2 regions of the Mesorhizobium sp. M0664 genome follow, and region 2 is predicted to be linked to the other one. Evidence: riboswitches for the same ligand, from Rfam matches in the RefSeq annotation. Region 2 holds a riboswitch; the other holds the start of a gene.
The links. A riboswitch is a leader RNA that binds a small molecule or an ion and turns the genes downstream of it on or off. The one in region 2 is predicted to bind cobalamin.

Region 1: it holds a riboswitch for cobalamin, as region 2 does, so the genes downstream of both, NKI39_RS06330 (CbtB domain-containing protein) here and metE (5-methyltetrahydropteroyltriglutamate--homocysteine S-methyltransferase) in region 2, are expected to answer to the same signal.

The regions. Positions count from the first base shown of each region.
Region 1 covers NZ_JAMYPW010000003.1:177,656-184,760, reverse strand. Annotated here, with positions in the region: gene NKI39_RS06350 (MerR family transcriptional regulator) at 1-57, shown strand, start outside; gene NKI39_RS06345 (methyltransferase family protein) at 76-582, opposite strand; gene NKI39_RS06340 (heparan-alpha-glucosaminide N-acetyltransferase) at 582-1,598, opposite strand; gene NKI39_RS06335 (SRPBCC family protein) at 1,817-2,224, opposite strand; cobalamin riboswitch at 2,334-2,531, shown strand; gene NKI39_RS06330 (CbtB domain-containing protein) at 2,568-2,747, shown strand; gene NKI39_RS06325 (CbtA family protein) at 2,763-3,545, shown strand; gene cobU (bifunctional adenosylcobinamide kinase/adenosylcobinamide-phosphate guanylyltransferase) at 3,538-4,059, shown strand; gene cobO (cob(I)yrinic acid a,c-diamide adenosyltransferase) at 4,061-4,678, shown strand; gene NKI39_RS06310 (hypothetical protein) at 5,176-5,586, shown strand; gene cbiB (adenosylcobinamide-phosphate synthase CbiB) at 5,517-6,488, opposite strand; gene cobD (threonine-phosphate decarboxylase CobD) at 6,487-7,105, shown strand, end outside.
Region 2 covers NZ_JAMYPW010000043.1:3,474-10,578, reverse strand. Annotated here, with positions in the region: gene NKI39_RS27065 (trans-sulfuration enzyme family protein) at 1-985, shown strand, start outside; gene NKI39_RS27060 (dihydrodipicolinate synthase family protein) at 1,038-1,940, shown strand; gene NKI39_RS27055 (FMN-binding negative transcriptional regulator) at 1,975-2,169, shown strand; gene metE (5-methyltetrahydropteroyltriglutamate--homocysteine S-methyltransferase) at 2,268-4,610, opposite strand; cobalamin riboswitch at 4,705-4,905, opposite strand; gene NKI39_RS27045 (hypothetical protein) at 5,323-5,706, shown strand; gene NKI39_RS27040 (helix-turn-helix transcriptional regulator) at 6,023-6,856, opposite strand; partial or broken gene NKI39_RS27035 (MFS transporter) at 7,068-7,105, opposite strand, start outside.

The sequences.
Region 1 (7,105 bases), on a different contig from region 2:
GACCAGGCCGAGGAATCCTGCGTCGAGCGGCTGGTGGAGCTCGGCGTCACCACCTAAGCCGGTGTCAGCCTCGGCTCAAATCCAGCGCCGCACCCTTTTGGCGTAGTCCCGGTATTTCTTGCCGAATTTGGCCGTCAGCACCTTCTCCTCGCTCTCGATCGTCAGCTTCTGCGTCAGGAACGCCGCGATGACTGCCAGCGGCAGGAACCAGGCGATCCCAGTGACAAAGGCGAGGCTGACCAGCAGCAGCGTGTTGGCGAGGTAGATCGGGTTGCGGCTGACGGCGAAGGGTCCGGTGGTCACCAGATGGTCAGGCACGCCGTTCGGGTTGAGCGTCGTCTTGGCGCGGATCATGGTGCGGATTGCCGTGAACCAGAGCGCGGCAACCGCCACCAACCCCACAAGGCCGGCGGCGAACAGGATGTCGCCGAGAAGATCGCCGATCCACGGCAGCGGATAGAACAGCCCTAGCGCGACGCTGACGATGATGGCAGCGATATAGATCAGCGGCGGCCATGGGATGTGCCCCAGCTTCGGCTGCCCAGGATTTTGCTGCATGGGTTTCGGGTGACTGTCGCTCATTATTGTCCTCCCTCGATTAGCGCGTTCCCGGTTCCGCCGCCTCGGTTTGGGGCGGTGCAGGTGCCGGCGAGCTCGCCAATATGCGCCTTCCACTCTGGGGACTGGTCGTCGCTGTAGAGCCGGTCAAGCGAGGCTTCGCCCTGGAGAGTGTCCAGCATGCAGGCACAATAGCTGGAGCAGAACTCGGTGTCGCGTGCCTGCTCGCAGGATATCTGGCAGGATTTCAGAAAACGCACCTCCCTGGTTTCGGCCTGCGCCGGCATGAATTGCGAAAACAGCCAGACCGAGCCGATCAGCACCGGCTGATGGATCAGATAGAAAGCAAGGCTGTGCCGGCCGATGAAGACCAGCGGATTTGCCCAGCGGCCGGGCGCCAATGCCGACAGCCGCGTCAGCGCGCCGGAGGTGGCGGCGAGCTTGGTAACCGCGATGCCGGCAAGTACGGCGCCGAACCAGGGCAGCAGCGGCACGTAGTCGTTGGAGCGCGGGTTGGTCGCCGACAGGCCGACCCACCACAAAGCCGGATGATCGAACGTTTCGGATCGCAGGTAGAAAGGCGCAGCGACGACGAATACGGCGACAAGCAGCGTCAGCAGCGCCGGCAGGCGCAGGAACGCCAGGCCGAGCAGGCTGGCGAGCGCGATCTCATGCAATATGCCGAAGAAGATGAAGCCGTCGGGCGTGGCGATGCGGGTGACCAGCGATATTGCGAGCGCTGCCCCGGCAACCATGGCGAAGCGCTTCCAGAAGCCGGTCCAGCGGATTTTTTTGCCATGGGCGAGATAGAGGCTGATGCCGACCAGGAACAGGAAGCTCGAGGCGATGCAGCGCGCGTAGATTTTCCACCAGCCGAAGGCGGTGAGGCCGGGATCGGTGTAGCCGAAGAATTCGACGTCCCAGGTGAAATGATAGCTCGCCATGGCAAGCAAAGCGATGCCGCGTGCAATGTCGATAACGGCGATGCGCTTCGACTTCGGTTGATCCTGAACGGCTGCGGTCGGCGTGTCGATGCTCATGGTCTCGCTGTCTTGATTCAGCCCCGGCAAGACGACTATCACGGTTGCCACCGTCAAAAGAAGCAGGACCTTGCGTCGTGTTGGCGCCGGTCGGCATCAGGGCTGCTTTAGGCCACAGCCGGAAAGCCTTTGGCCGGCGTGCTGGCGTTCTTCGGCCTGGGCGCGGTTTTCGCGACGCTCGGGCTGCTGGCGGTGGCCTGCGGCTTCGTCACCTGGCGTTATCTGCCCAAATCGCTTTGATGTGCGAGCGCCGCATGGCGCTCGCGCACCCAGTTGTGGAAGCGGTGCAAGTCGTATTCCTCGGGCATCAGCACGCCGGCCTTGTGGCGCATCGAGCGCAGGCCCATCTGGTTGACCTCGCAGATATCAGCATCCTCCTCCAGCACCTGGGTACCGAACGCGACGATGTTGTCGATATCGGCGGCCGGATCGGCGAGCGCTTCGCGTCGCGGCAGACGAGCAGCCAGTTGCGATACCAGATGGCCTCGAGATCGCGCTGATAGGCTGCGATGTCCCAATAGGCTGTTTGACGGCAGCGTCGGCTCGGGCCGCGTCAGGCCGTTGTAGGGAATCGCTTGTTCGGGCTGGGTTGCATGCCGGCTTCCTCCCCATCCGCCAGCCGACACCCGGCTGCGAAAATTGTCAATCGCGGCGCCGGTCTGCGAACTTGGCGAGGCGGCGCATTCGCCACACGATCCGGCGGAATTTGGTTTGCCGGGCGCGGCGATTCTGCCTATAGTCGCTGATGTCGTCGGTTCCGTTTGGAACCAAGAGGGAATGCGGTGCGGGCGAAATTGTTTGCCCAATGCCGTGGCTGCCCCCGCAACTGTGTGCGGTAGTCCTCTCCATATGCCACTGAAGGTTCGCCTTCGGGAAGGTGGGGAAGGGCGCTGATCCGCGAGCCAGGAGACCTGCCGGCGACAGGAAACTGACTTCTATGCCCTCGGGTGGAGGGCGAAAGGACAAGACATGAATACCGCTTCCGTTTCGCTCGGCGCTTCCGCCTCCTCGCAGTCGCGTCTCATGCAGCTGGCGCTTGCTGCATTCCTCGGCATTTTCGTCATGGGCTTTGTCGGCTTCTCGCATATCGATGCGGTCCACAATGCCGCGCACGACTATCGCCATTCGATGGGCTTTCCCTGCCACTGACAAGGGGCTGACATCATGACACTGTTTCGCAACGTCGTGTTCATCGCGGCGATCGCAGGGCTTGTGGCCGGCGTGGCTCTCGCCTGCATGCAAGCCTATGCCACGGTGCCGCTCATCCTGAAGGCGGAAGTCTACGAACAGGCCGGCGGCGGCCATGACCATGCCGCGGCACCTGCGGCACCGGCCGAAAACGCCGCGGGCACGACGGCTATGAGCAGCGCCGCGCCGGCACCGGCTGAAGCAATGGCTCCGGCGGAAGACGAAGGCTGGGCGCCGGCCGACGGTTTCGAGCGCTTCGGCTTCAGCGTCGTTGCCAATATCGTCACCGGCATCGGCTTTGCGCTGGTCCTGATCGCGGTTTCGGAATTCGCCGGCGGCATCGGCAACTGGCGCCAGGGCCTGTTCTGGGGGCTTGCCGGCTTTGCCGTGTTCACGCTGGCGCCGGGCCTCGGCCTGCCGCCGGAACTGCCGGCGATGCCGGCGGCCGACCTTGTCCAACGCCAGATCTGGTGGTGGGCAACAGTGGTGGCGACCGCCGCCGGGCTCGGCCTTATCGCCTTCCGCAGATCGTTGCCGCTGGCGATCCTTGCCGTAGCGTTGATCGTGGCGCCGCATATTGTCGGCGCGCCGCAGCCCGATAGCTTCGAGACGGCGATCCCGGAAGGCCTGCACCACCAGTTCGTGGTGGCGGTGACGCTGACCAACCTGGTGTTCTGGCTGGTGCTCGGCGCGGTCGTCGGCGTGGTGCGCGGACGCTTCACGGGCACGGCGACCAGCCTGCGCGACAGCTTTGCCTGACCGCGCTGCCGGGGCACTGACCCTGGTCATCGGCGGTGCGCGCTCCGGCAAGAGCGCGCATGCCGAGAGCCTGGTGACGGTCGGCCCGCCGCCTTGGAGCTATATCGCCACGGCGCAAGCCTATGACGACGAGATGCGCCAGCGCATCGCGCTGCACCGCTCGCGCCGCGGCGCCGGCTGGACGACCATCGATGCGCCGCTCGACCTTGCCGGCGCGATCGGAGCGCTGCCTGACGGCCAGCCGGTGCTGATCGATTGCCTGACGCTGTGGCTGACCAACCATATGCTGGCCGACCATGATGTCGAGGCCGAATGCCGGAGGCTGGCCGATGTGCTGTCGCGGCCGCGTGGGCCGTGGTTCGTGGTGTCCAACGAGGTCGGCCAGGGCATCGTGCCGGACAATGCGCTGGCAAGACGGTTTCGCGACGCCGCCGGCCGGCTGAACCAGGACGTCGCGGCTGTTGCCGGCACCGTGCTTTTGATGGTGGCGGGGCTGCCGCTCAAGGTGAAATGACATGGCTGATACTATCGATCCCAAGGACGAGGAACGCCACCGCGCCAAGATGGCCAAGCGCAAGGCGGTGCAGGACGCCGAGGTCGCGGCCAAGACGGTCAAGAAGGGGCTGCTGATCGTCAACACCGGACCGGGCAAGGGCAAGACCACGGCCGCCTTTGGGCTGGCGCTCAGGATGCTCGGCTATGGCAAGCGCGTCGGCGTCGTTCAGTTCATCAAGGGCAAATGGCACACCGGCGAGAAAGACGCCTTTGCCGCCTTCGGCGACCGTGTCGTCTGGCACGCCATGGGCGAAGGCTTTACCTGGGAGACACAGGACCTGAAGCGCGACATCGCGGCGGCCGAGGCTGCCTGGGCGAAAGCGCTGGAGCTGATGGCCGAGCCGTCGATCAGCCTCGTGGTGCTCGACGAGCTGAACATCGCGCTGCGCTACGACTACCTCGATCTCGAAAAGGTGGTCGCGGCGCTGAAGGCGCGTCGCGAAGGCCTGCATGTCGTCGTCACCGGCCGCAACGCCAAACCGGTATTGGTCGAGGCGGCCGATCTGGTCACCGAGATGGGCGTGACCAAGCACCACTTCTCCGCCGGCGTGAAGGCGCAGCAGGGGATCGAGTTCTGAGGGGTGTTGCTGGCGCCTCTTCTTCCTTCTCCCCTTGTGGGAGAAGGTGGATTGGCGCGCAGCGCAAAGACGGTTGAGAGGTGCTGGCCGGGGCGCTGTTGGTGCCAAGCTGGAACACCCCTCATCCGGCCGCTTCGCGGCCACCTTCTCCCACAAGGGGAGAAGGGAAAGCCGCACGAAGCGGCTCGCCCCTGGAATGGTAAGGGTGAGGGGCGGCGCCGACCTGACGCGATTATTTGAGGCGTAGCCTTATTTTGTTCTTGCTTTGTGCCGGCAGCTATGCTACTAATTTGGCTATGGTGCTAATTGGGCTCCAACGACCCGTCGCTTGGCGGTTTTTGTTTCGCCTGAGATCGGGCGAAGATCACAACAGAATTACGACCGTCGAGATTACCCCAAACAGTGCGATCAGCAGAAAATCGGCGATCCGGTAGAGTTTCAGTGCCGCCGGATCTCAGGGATAGAGTTCTGGTCGCTTGCGAAGCTGGAGATTGTTCGTGGACCAGGCGGTAATCGTCTATCTTATTCTCAATGATGGTCAGTTTGGTGCCGCTGACGAACGCGAATCCATTTATGCGCTCGAGGATCGGCTAGAGAAAGCTATCGAGGATGCATCGGTCGGCGAGTTTGACGGTGACTTGTTTGGTGAAGGCGAATGCATCCTTTACATGTATGGGCCAAACGCTGAACGACTTTTTGTCGTAGTCGAACCCTTATTGAAATCTTCTCCCGTAGCTGCCGGTGGGTACGCGATCAAAGGTTTGGCGTGGAAGCCGATCCGAGCGCAAAGGAAGTCCGTGTTACCTGGTAGGTCGGGTTTGCCGACCCATTCGGACGTTCACGCGGCGATGACGATCACCGCGACCACGCCGAACAGCGCGATCAGCAGTAAGTCGGCGACGCGGTAGAGTTTCAGCGCCCGTCGGATGTCGGTGCTCTCGACATCATCGCGCCGGCCGCCTTCGCCCATCAATGCGTCTTCGACCATGACGCCGTCATAGGAACGGCGGCCGGCGAGCGCCAGGCCGAGCGCGCCGGCCATCGCTGCTTCCGGCCAGCCGGCGTTGGGCGAGCGGTGTTTTTTCGCATCGCGCCGCACGGCGTGCCAGGCGCCCTTGGCGTTGGCGCCCTTGACCAGAAAAGCGGCGAGTACGATCAGCAGCGCCGTCAGCCGCGACGCCGGCAGATTGATCCAATCGTCGAAGCGCGCCGCCGCCCAGCCGAAGGCTTCGTGGCGCGGGGTGCGATGGCCGATCATCGAATCGGCGGTGTTGGCGGCCTTGTAGGCGACGCCGCCGGCGAGCCCGCCGATACCGAGCCAGAAGGCCGGAGCGACGACACCGTCGGAGAAATTCTCGGCCAGGCTTTCGATCGCGGCGCGGCAGACAGCGGCCCTGTCGAGCTTTTCCGGGTCGCGACCGACGATCCGCGAGACGGCAATGCGGCCTATATCCAGTCCGCCGCTGTCGAGTGCGTCGGCGACCGCTTCGACATGCTCGGCCAGGCTCTTCTGCGACAGCAGCGACGTCGCCAGGATTGCGGTGACCAACCAGCCGAGGGGAATGCTCCAAAGCAAGGTTTCGAGCCAGAGGGCGAGGGCGGCCGGCACCAGCACGATCACCAGCAGCGCGACGACGCCCCAGCGGCGACGGTCGGCGTCGGAATCAGTGGCGCGGTTGAGCCTGCGGTCGAGAAAGGATATCAGCCTGCCGAACCAGGTGACGGGATGGCCAATGGCATCGAAGAGCCGGGCCGGGTAGCCGAGTACAAGTTCGATGGCCAGCGACAGGAAAGTGATCAGGATCGGCATGAAGTCTCTTGATGGAGTGACGGCGGCAGTTGACCACGGCGGAAGCCTTGGCCGGGCGAGGGCGCTTTTCCCTCACGCGCCGCTGCCTTTCGTCGACCTCTCGACCGGGATCAATCCGCACTCCTACCCGCTTTTCGATTTGCCCGCCACCGCCCTGTCGCGATTGCCGGAAACAGCGCGCAGCCGCGACTTGGCTGAACGCGCGGCAAGCGCCTATGGCGCCCCGTCGGCGACGAATGTCGCAGCGGCGCCCGGCACGCAGATCCTGTTGCCGCGCGTCGCTTCCCTGGTCAGCCCGGGCACGGCGCTGGTGCTCGGGCCGACTTATGCCGAGCATCGGCGGGCAGCGGCGATCGCCGGCCATGCGGCGGCTGAAGTCCATGATTTCGAAGCCCTGGCGGCGGCCGACCTTGCCGTCGTCGTCAATCCCAACAACCCGGACGGGCGCGTCGTCGAGCGCGAAAGATTGCTTCGACTTGCCGGGATATTGCGCGCCAGAGGTGGGCTGCTGGTGGTCGACGAGGCCTTCATGGATGTCGGCCCGCGCAGCGAAAGCCTGGCCGGCGACGTCGACCAGGGCGGCATCGTCGTGCTGCGTTCGTTCGGCAAGTTCTTCG
Region 2 (7,105 bases):
ACGGCTCGCCAATCTGGAAGGAGCCGAGGCAGGTCTGGTCGTTGCCTCGGGGATGGCGGCTTTCGGGACGCTGATCCTGTCGCTCCTGTCCCAAGGCGATGAACTCATCGTCCACAGGACGCTTTATGCGAACACGCTAGCCATGGTCGAACAGGCGGTCCCCCGCTTCGGCATCAAGGTCGTCGCGGTCGACCTGTCCGATCCCCAAAATCTCGATGCCGCGATCACCGAGCGGACCCGGCTTGTTTTCTTCGAGACCCCGGTCAATCCGCTGAGCCGCATCCTCGACATCTCTGCCATTGCCGAGCGCGCCCACGCGCGCGGTGTGAAGGTTGCCGTGGACAGCACCTTCGCCTCGCCCGCGCTCCAGCGCCCACTCGAACATGGGGCCGACATCGTGCTCCACTCGCTGACCAAGTACATCAACGGTCATGGCGATGCCCTTGGGGGCGCGCTTCTGGGCGACGCGCCAACGCTCCGCACGCTGCACGAAACGGGCTTGCGCTACATCACCGGCGCAGCGCTCTCGCCCATGTCAGCCTTCCTGATCCTGCGCGGTCTGAAGACGCTCACGCTGCGCATGGAACGGCACAGCGCCACTGCCCTTGCGGTGGCTCAGGCGCTCCAGGCGCACCCGGCGGTGGCATGGGTGAGTTATCCCTTCCTCGACTCGCACCCTGATCAGGTGACGGCGCGAAAGCAGATGTCCCAAGGGTCGGGCATGTTGGCCTTTGGCCTCCACGCTGGGTTCGAGGGCGCGCGGCGGATGATGGACCGGCTCAACCTGATCACCCGGGCTGTCAGCCTCGGCGATGCCGACAGTCTCATCTATCATCCGGCAAGCCTGACCCGTGCTCGTCAGCCGATCCGCAAGGATGCGCATCTGGCCGATGGAGTCGGCGAGGACCTCATGCGTCTCTCGGTGGGTCTTGAAGACGCCGATGACCTAATCGCCGACCTGCGGCGGGCTCTGGACGCCTTGTGATGACTTGTCGTCCGGCCAGTCCTGCGCTCACGCACAAACCTGGAGCCTTGCCATGGCATTCCTGAGCGGCCTTTCCGCGTTTCCCATCACGCCGACCGATCGTGACGGCCGTGTCGATACCGTTGCTCTGCGCAAGCTGATTGCCAGGCTTTGCGCCGCTCAGGTCGATTCCATCGGTCTTCTCGGCAGCACCGGCACATACATGTATCTGACGCGCGAGGAACGGCGACGGGCGCTCGCCGAGACCTTGGACGAAACCGGGGGACAAATGCCAGTCGTGGTGGGTGTGGGCGCGCTGCGCACCGACGAAGCAGTGAGGTTCGCGCAGGACGCTAAGGCCCTTGGGGCTGCCGCGGGGTTGCTTGCCGCCGCCTCTTACACCCCGCTCACTGAGGACGAGGTGTTCGAACATTTCTCCACGGTGGCGTGCGAGAGCGGCCTGCCGATCGTCATCTACGACAATCCAGGAACGACGCATTTCCATTTCACCCCAGCACTCGTCAGCCGCCTGGCAAAGGTGGGTGGGATTGTCGCTATCAAAAATCCGACAGACAAGGGCGAAGCGATCAAGAGCCATCTGGCCGACCAGAGGCGCACTGTGCCGGAAGGGTTCTCGATCGGCTACAGCGGCGACTGGAACGCCGCAGAGGCCATGATCGCCGGCGCCGACACATGGTACAGCGTCCTCGCCGGCATCCTGCCCGAGGTCTGCGTGAAGATCGTCACGGCGGCGCAACAGGGCGATGCGGCCGAAGCGCGACGGATCGATGCCACGCTTGCGCCGCTCTGGAGACTCTTCAAGGAGTTCTCGAGCCTTCGCGTCGTCTATGCACTCGCCGAATTGCTCGACATTTGCCGTGCCGCCCCCCCGCGTCCCATCCTGCCTCTGCCCTCAGCAGCGAAGCGCCAGATCGCCGCCGCGTTGGAACGCTTGCCATCGGATGCCAGCCGGTGAACAGCGAACCCGGCGGCCAGTGAAAGGAACTGTCATGTATTTACCCGCTCATTTCGATGAACCGAGCCGAGAAGTCCTTTACGAACTGATCGAGAACAACGCACTCGGCGTGCTGATAACCATGGCTGGAGCGGTCTCGACGCCAATCACACAGGGAGAAAACGGTTCCCTTTATTCCTGCGCGATTAGTACACGTGCCGAAGGAAAGTGCACTTTCTCGCTCGAGTGACTTATTTCAAAGGATGTGATCGCGTTTTGGCACATTCACGGCCCACATGCGGCAGCCGCTAACTCACCACATGGTGAGCAACCAGGAAACCTTCCGGCCTACACTTTCTCCCGGAGCGCGCGTGCTGCAGCAACCATGTTCATGAGGGCAGGGCGGACCTCCTCCCACTTGCGGGTTTTGAGGCCACAGTCCGGGTTTACCCACAGTTGGGCATCGGACAGTCGCTCGCGGGCAAGCATGACGAGATCCGAAATCTCGCCGACTTCCGGGACCCGTGGTGAGTGAATGTCGTAGACTCCGGGCCCGATTTCATTCGGATATTTGGAGCTCGTGAAGGCGTCCAGCAGTTCCATTTTCGAGCGCGACGTCTCAATCGAAATGACATCCGCATCCATTTCAGCGATCGCGTCGATGATCTCGTTGAACTCCGAATAGCACATGTGGGTATGGATTTGAGTCGCGTCCTTTACACCCGTTGAAGCGATCCGGAAGCATTCGACAGCCCAGTCGAGATAGTCGTTCCAATCAGACTGGCGCAGTGGCAATCCTTCGCGAAACGCGGCCTCATCGATCTGGATCATCCTTGCGCCGGACCATTCGAGATCCGTCACTTCGTCGCGGATGGCGAGCGCGATCTGGCGGCATGCTTCGGAGCGGGGTACGTCGTCGCGAACAAATGACCAGTTGAGAATGGTCACTGGGCCGGTGAGCATTCCCTTCACAGGGTTTTCCGTAAGCGACTGGGCGAACTGCCACCAGCGCAGCGTCATCGGATTGGGTCTCGATACGTCGCCGAAGATGATGGGGGGGCGCACGTAACGCGACCCATAGCTCTGCACCCAGGCATGCTGGGTGAAGGCGAAGCCGGACAGCTGCTCGCCGAAATGCTGTACCATGTCGTTTCGTTCGAACTCACCGTGCACCAGCACGTCCAGCCCGATCTCTTCCTGCCAGCGAATTGCAGCCTCGATCTCCTTCTTCAGGAAGGTCTCGTAGTCGACATAGCTCAGCTGGCCCTTCGCATGAGCGGCCCGCGCCCTGCGTACCTGCGGCGTCTGCGGGAAGGACCCGATGGTCGTCGTCGGGAACGGCGGCAGCCCGAGCGTGCCGGCCTGGACTCTGGAGCGCTCGGCAAAAGCGCTCTCTCGTCGCTTCATGCTGTCGTCAATGCTGGCGATCCGCCCCTCAACCAGCGGGTCATGGATCTTCGTGGATGTCACGCGAGTGGCGGCAGCCTCGGCAGACGCTTTCAACGCGCCTGCCACCGCATCCCTGCCTTGGGACAGGGCCCGGGCAAGCAACACCAACTCGTCGGTCTTCTGGGCCGCGAAGGCGAGCCACGACCTGATGTCCGCGTCGAGTTCCGTCTCCATGCGGAGGTCGATCGGCACATGCAGCATCGAGCAAGAAGGCGCGATCTCGACGCGGTCCAAGGGCCAGCCGGCGACGATCGGTTTGATGCGGTCGAGAATGGCGGGCAGGTTCGCACGCCAGACGTTGCGGCCATCGATCAAGCCAAGCGAGAGCACCAGATCCTTCGGTGCGAGCCGACCCACCGTTTCCAGCTGCTCGGGAGCGCGCACGAGATCAATATGCAGCCCGGCCAGGGGCAGAGAAACCGCGGTTTCGAGATTGTCTCCCAGCGGCCCGAAATAGGCAGCCAGCATGATCTTCAACTCGGGCGCGGCTTTTGACAGCTGGCCATAGGCGAATTCGAACGCAGCTCGTTCGTTCGGGTTCAGATCGAGGACAAGCGCTGGCTCATCGATCTGCACCCAATCGGCACCCGACAGCTTCAAGCTCCGCAGGAGTTGCTCGTAGACGGGCAGAAGCCGTGGTAGGAGCGCGATGGGATCGAAGCCGGCAGGCGATTTAGCCAGCTTGAGGAAGGTGACCGGTCCAAGGATGACTGGGCGTGTGTGAATGCCGAGGGCTTTAGCCTCGAGGAAGTAATCAACCGGCTTCGTCGACGAAAGAGCGAACGTCTGATCATCGTCTAGTTCCGGCACAATGTAGTGATAGTTGGTGTCAAACCACTTGGTCATTTCCATCGCGGTTACGCCAGGCCGATGAGCCGCATGCTGGTGACCACCGTGCCCACAATCCTCCGTCTGACCTTGGTTGCCGCGCGCCATAGCGAAGTAGATGTCGAGTGGGACCTCGCCGCCATTCCAGCCGTAACGGGACGGAAGGGCGCCGACCATGGCTGCGGTGTCGAGCACATGGTCGTAAAGCGAGAAGTCGTTCGACGGGATTTTCGACACGCCGCGATCGCGTTGCTCCTCCCAGCTAGCGGCACGGAGCGCCTTCGCCGTCGTGAGAAGGTCGGCAGCGGACGATTTTCCGGACCAGTAGCTTTCAAGCGCGAATTTCAGTTCTCGCCGACGACCGAAGCGGGGCACGCCGAGCGTTGCTACAGGAATTTGCTGAGAGACAGTCATGCATACCCCGATGGTTGGGGCGTCGGTGACAAGGAAGGCGCTAGCAGGCCGGCACGAACGCCAGGCTGCAGCGGCCATCGAGACACCCCGCCCGTGGACGTAATTCGCCGTGGCAGGTCTCCTGGCTCGCGGGGTCATAGCCTCTACCCGTCTTCCCAAGGCTATTCGCCTCAGTGACATGAGTGGGGTTGGCTCGCCGCTAACAGTTGCGGGGGCAGCGCCGGCATCGCACCGGCTTCCCTCTTAGCTCCGCTGCGGCAGCGCCGTACGGAGAACCACGACACGGGAGACAATTACCGCAGTTCGCTTCTTTGTCAACGTCGCATAAAGAAATGTTTATGTCGTTATGTTAAATTTCCGTTGGCATGTTGCCAAAGGTCGCCTTGAAAGCGAAACTATGGAAGCCTTGAGCGGCCGGTAAATCAAAGCAATAACGCACAGCGGTCCAGGAGGATAGGAGTTCGTCGGCTGCCGGCGGCAAACTACCGGCAAGCGCCGTGGTGCTGCTTCCCGCATCATGCGAACGCCACCTCGGCGTCGAACTTCGGCTCCGAGCTTCCGACCGCTTCGTTGGTGATCTGCTCGCGACCACATCCGGCTCAATGGCGAGGCTGTTGCCCATGTGGAAACTGTTGGCCGTGATGCCCTCGGTGATACGACACAACGATTTCGGGGGGAGCACCCGAGGCCCGGCGCAGCGGCCTGTTACGAAGTGATCGAGGCCAATGTCTCGAACTGCGTGTTCGCAGCCCACCGGCTCAAGGTAACCCGGCTCAAACCACCGGGCCAGCTCAAGTCCTGTCCAAATGGGCCTGAGCGGCAAATCGTCGTGCACGGGCACGGTTTGGCGTTCGATCTTGTGATGCGTCTTGGGCGGACAATCGCCACGGTGCAGCGCGCAGAAGCGGTTCCCCAATTGGAAGCCGAGGGCGGTGAGGGCAAGCCAGCGCCACGGGCGGAGGGGGACTTGGACCTGTTTGCCCTGCTGGACCACAAGTTCGCGACACAGGGCCTCAAGGAGAAGACCAAGAGTGATTGCGCGGGACCTCGCCAAATCATCAAAAGCAGCGGGCAGTCAAAGTTCGGCGCCGATTGACATGGAGATAGCCATCGCGGCGGACCCCCAGGCGGACCGCAAGCCGGAATACAACCGGGTGCAGGCGGCCAAGCTCGTCCACAAGATGGCGTCGGGCATATACCGGCGATGGGAGAGCGGACCGTGGAGTGCAGGAACTTCACGCCTATCCACGCTCCCGTGGACGTGTCCTGCGGCACATCGGCAGCGATATTGAGGAGGCAGTTGAGCTTCTGGTCGAGCACTCTTACCTGCCACTACCTACGCTTAACGTCATCTCGTACTGAAAACGCACCACGCAAGGTCGAGATGTAACATGCGCCCTTCGTGGATGGTTCTAAGCTTCCTCGGGCGCGGTCAATCTGTGATAACGGTCGCTTGGAACCTCCATCACCGCGACGCGATCAAGGTTGGCGTATCGCGCTCGGTAGTAACCTTCTTCCTCCACTTCGGCGAAACTACACTGGGGAACGTCAAAGGTCGCAGCTTCCAATCCGAAGAAAGTCGTAGCGGTTTCTTCATCCAAGAAGTTCCACTCATCTTCTCCGTCGTCATATGTGACGCGAACATAGGAGGCCATGCGCACGGCTTCCTGATCACCCATCTCTGCGATGATGGCATCGCATTCTTTCTTCAGCTTTCCTGAAACCTCACCCTTATCCCAGTCATCCAAAGCCCGATAGATTTCTGGATGATAATACTCTGGCATCTCCTCTACATCGTCACCGATAAGCTCAATGGTGCGGACATATTGCGGATTTATCAAGAGTATTTTGTTGTCAAGGCTCCAACAATACAGCCATGGCCTGCTTGTGTTATTTCTACGAAGATTATGAAGTTCCTTCAATTGACGTAAAATCGATTCACGCGCCTTTTCATCGATAGGATATTGGCGGCTGCCAACAGTCGTCTTGATTCTGAGCGTGCCGTATCGCGTTTCGGCATCGGCAATTGCAAACGGGCTCGTGCGCCACTCCTCGACATCAATCTTCCAGCCCAGCAGCTCCTCGACCGTGCATTTCAACGTGAGACAAAGGTCCTTGATCTGCTCGACGTTCAACTGCGTTTTGCCTGTTTCCCAACGGGCCACAGTCTGTTGCGTCGTTGCCATCTGCTCTGCCAAATCTTTTTGAGTCATGCCCAGTCGAACCCTAAGCTCTTTCATGTTCATAACTCACCTCGCGTGTTCAACACACGCATTGTGGATGAATTAATCTAACACGTCAAGCGTGTTCAAAAATCGCAGCATGTGTTTTTAGGGCGTCTTCGAGGCTCCCGCAGCCGTTCGTGACCACTTGCGCAAGACACAGGGCTGGTACACAGCACGAACGGGCGATCAAAAATTACTGCTGAATTCAGATAATTATTGTGGGCGAGTCTGGATCTCTCTGATCGACACGATAGTCGACCATCACCATGA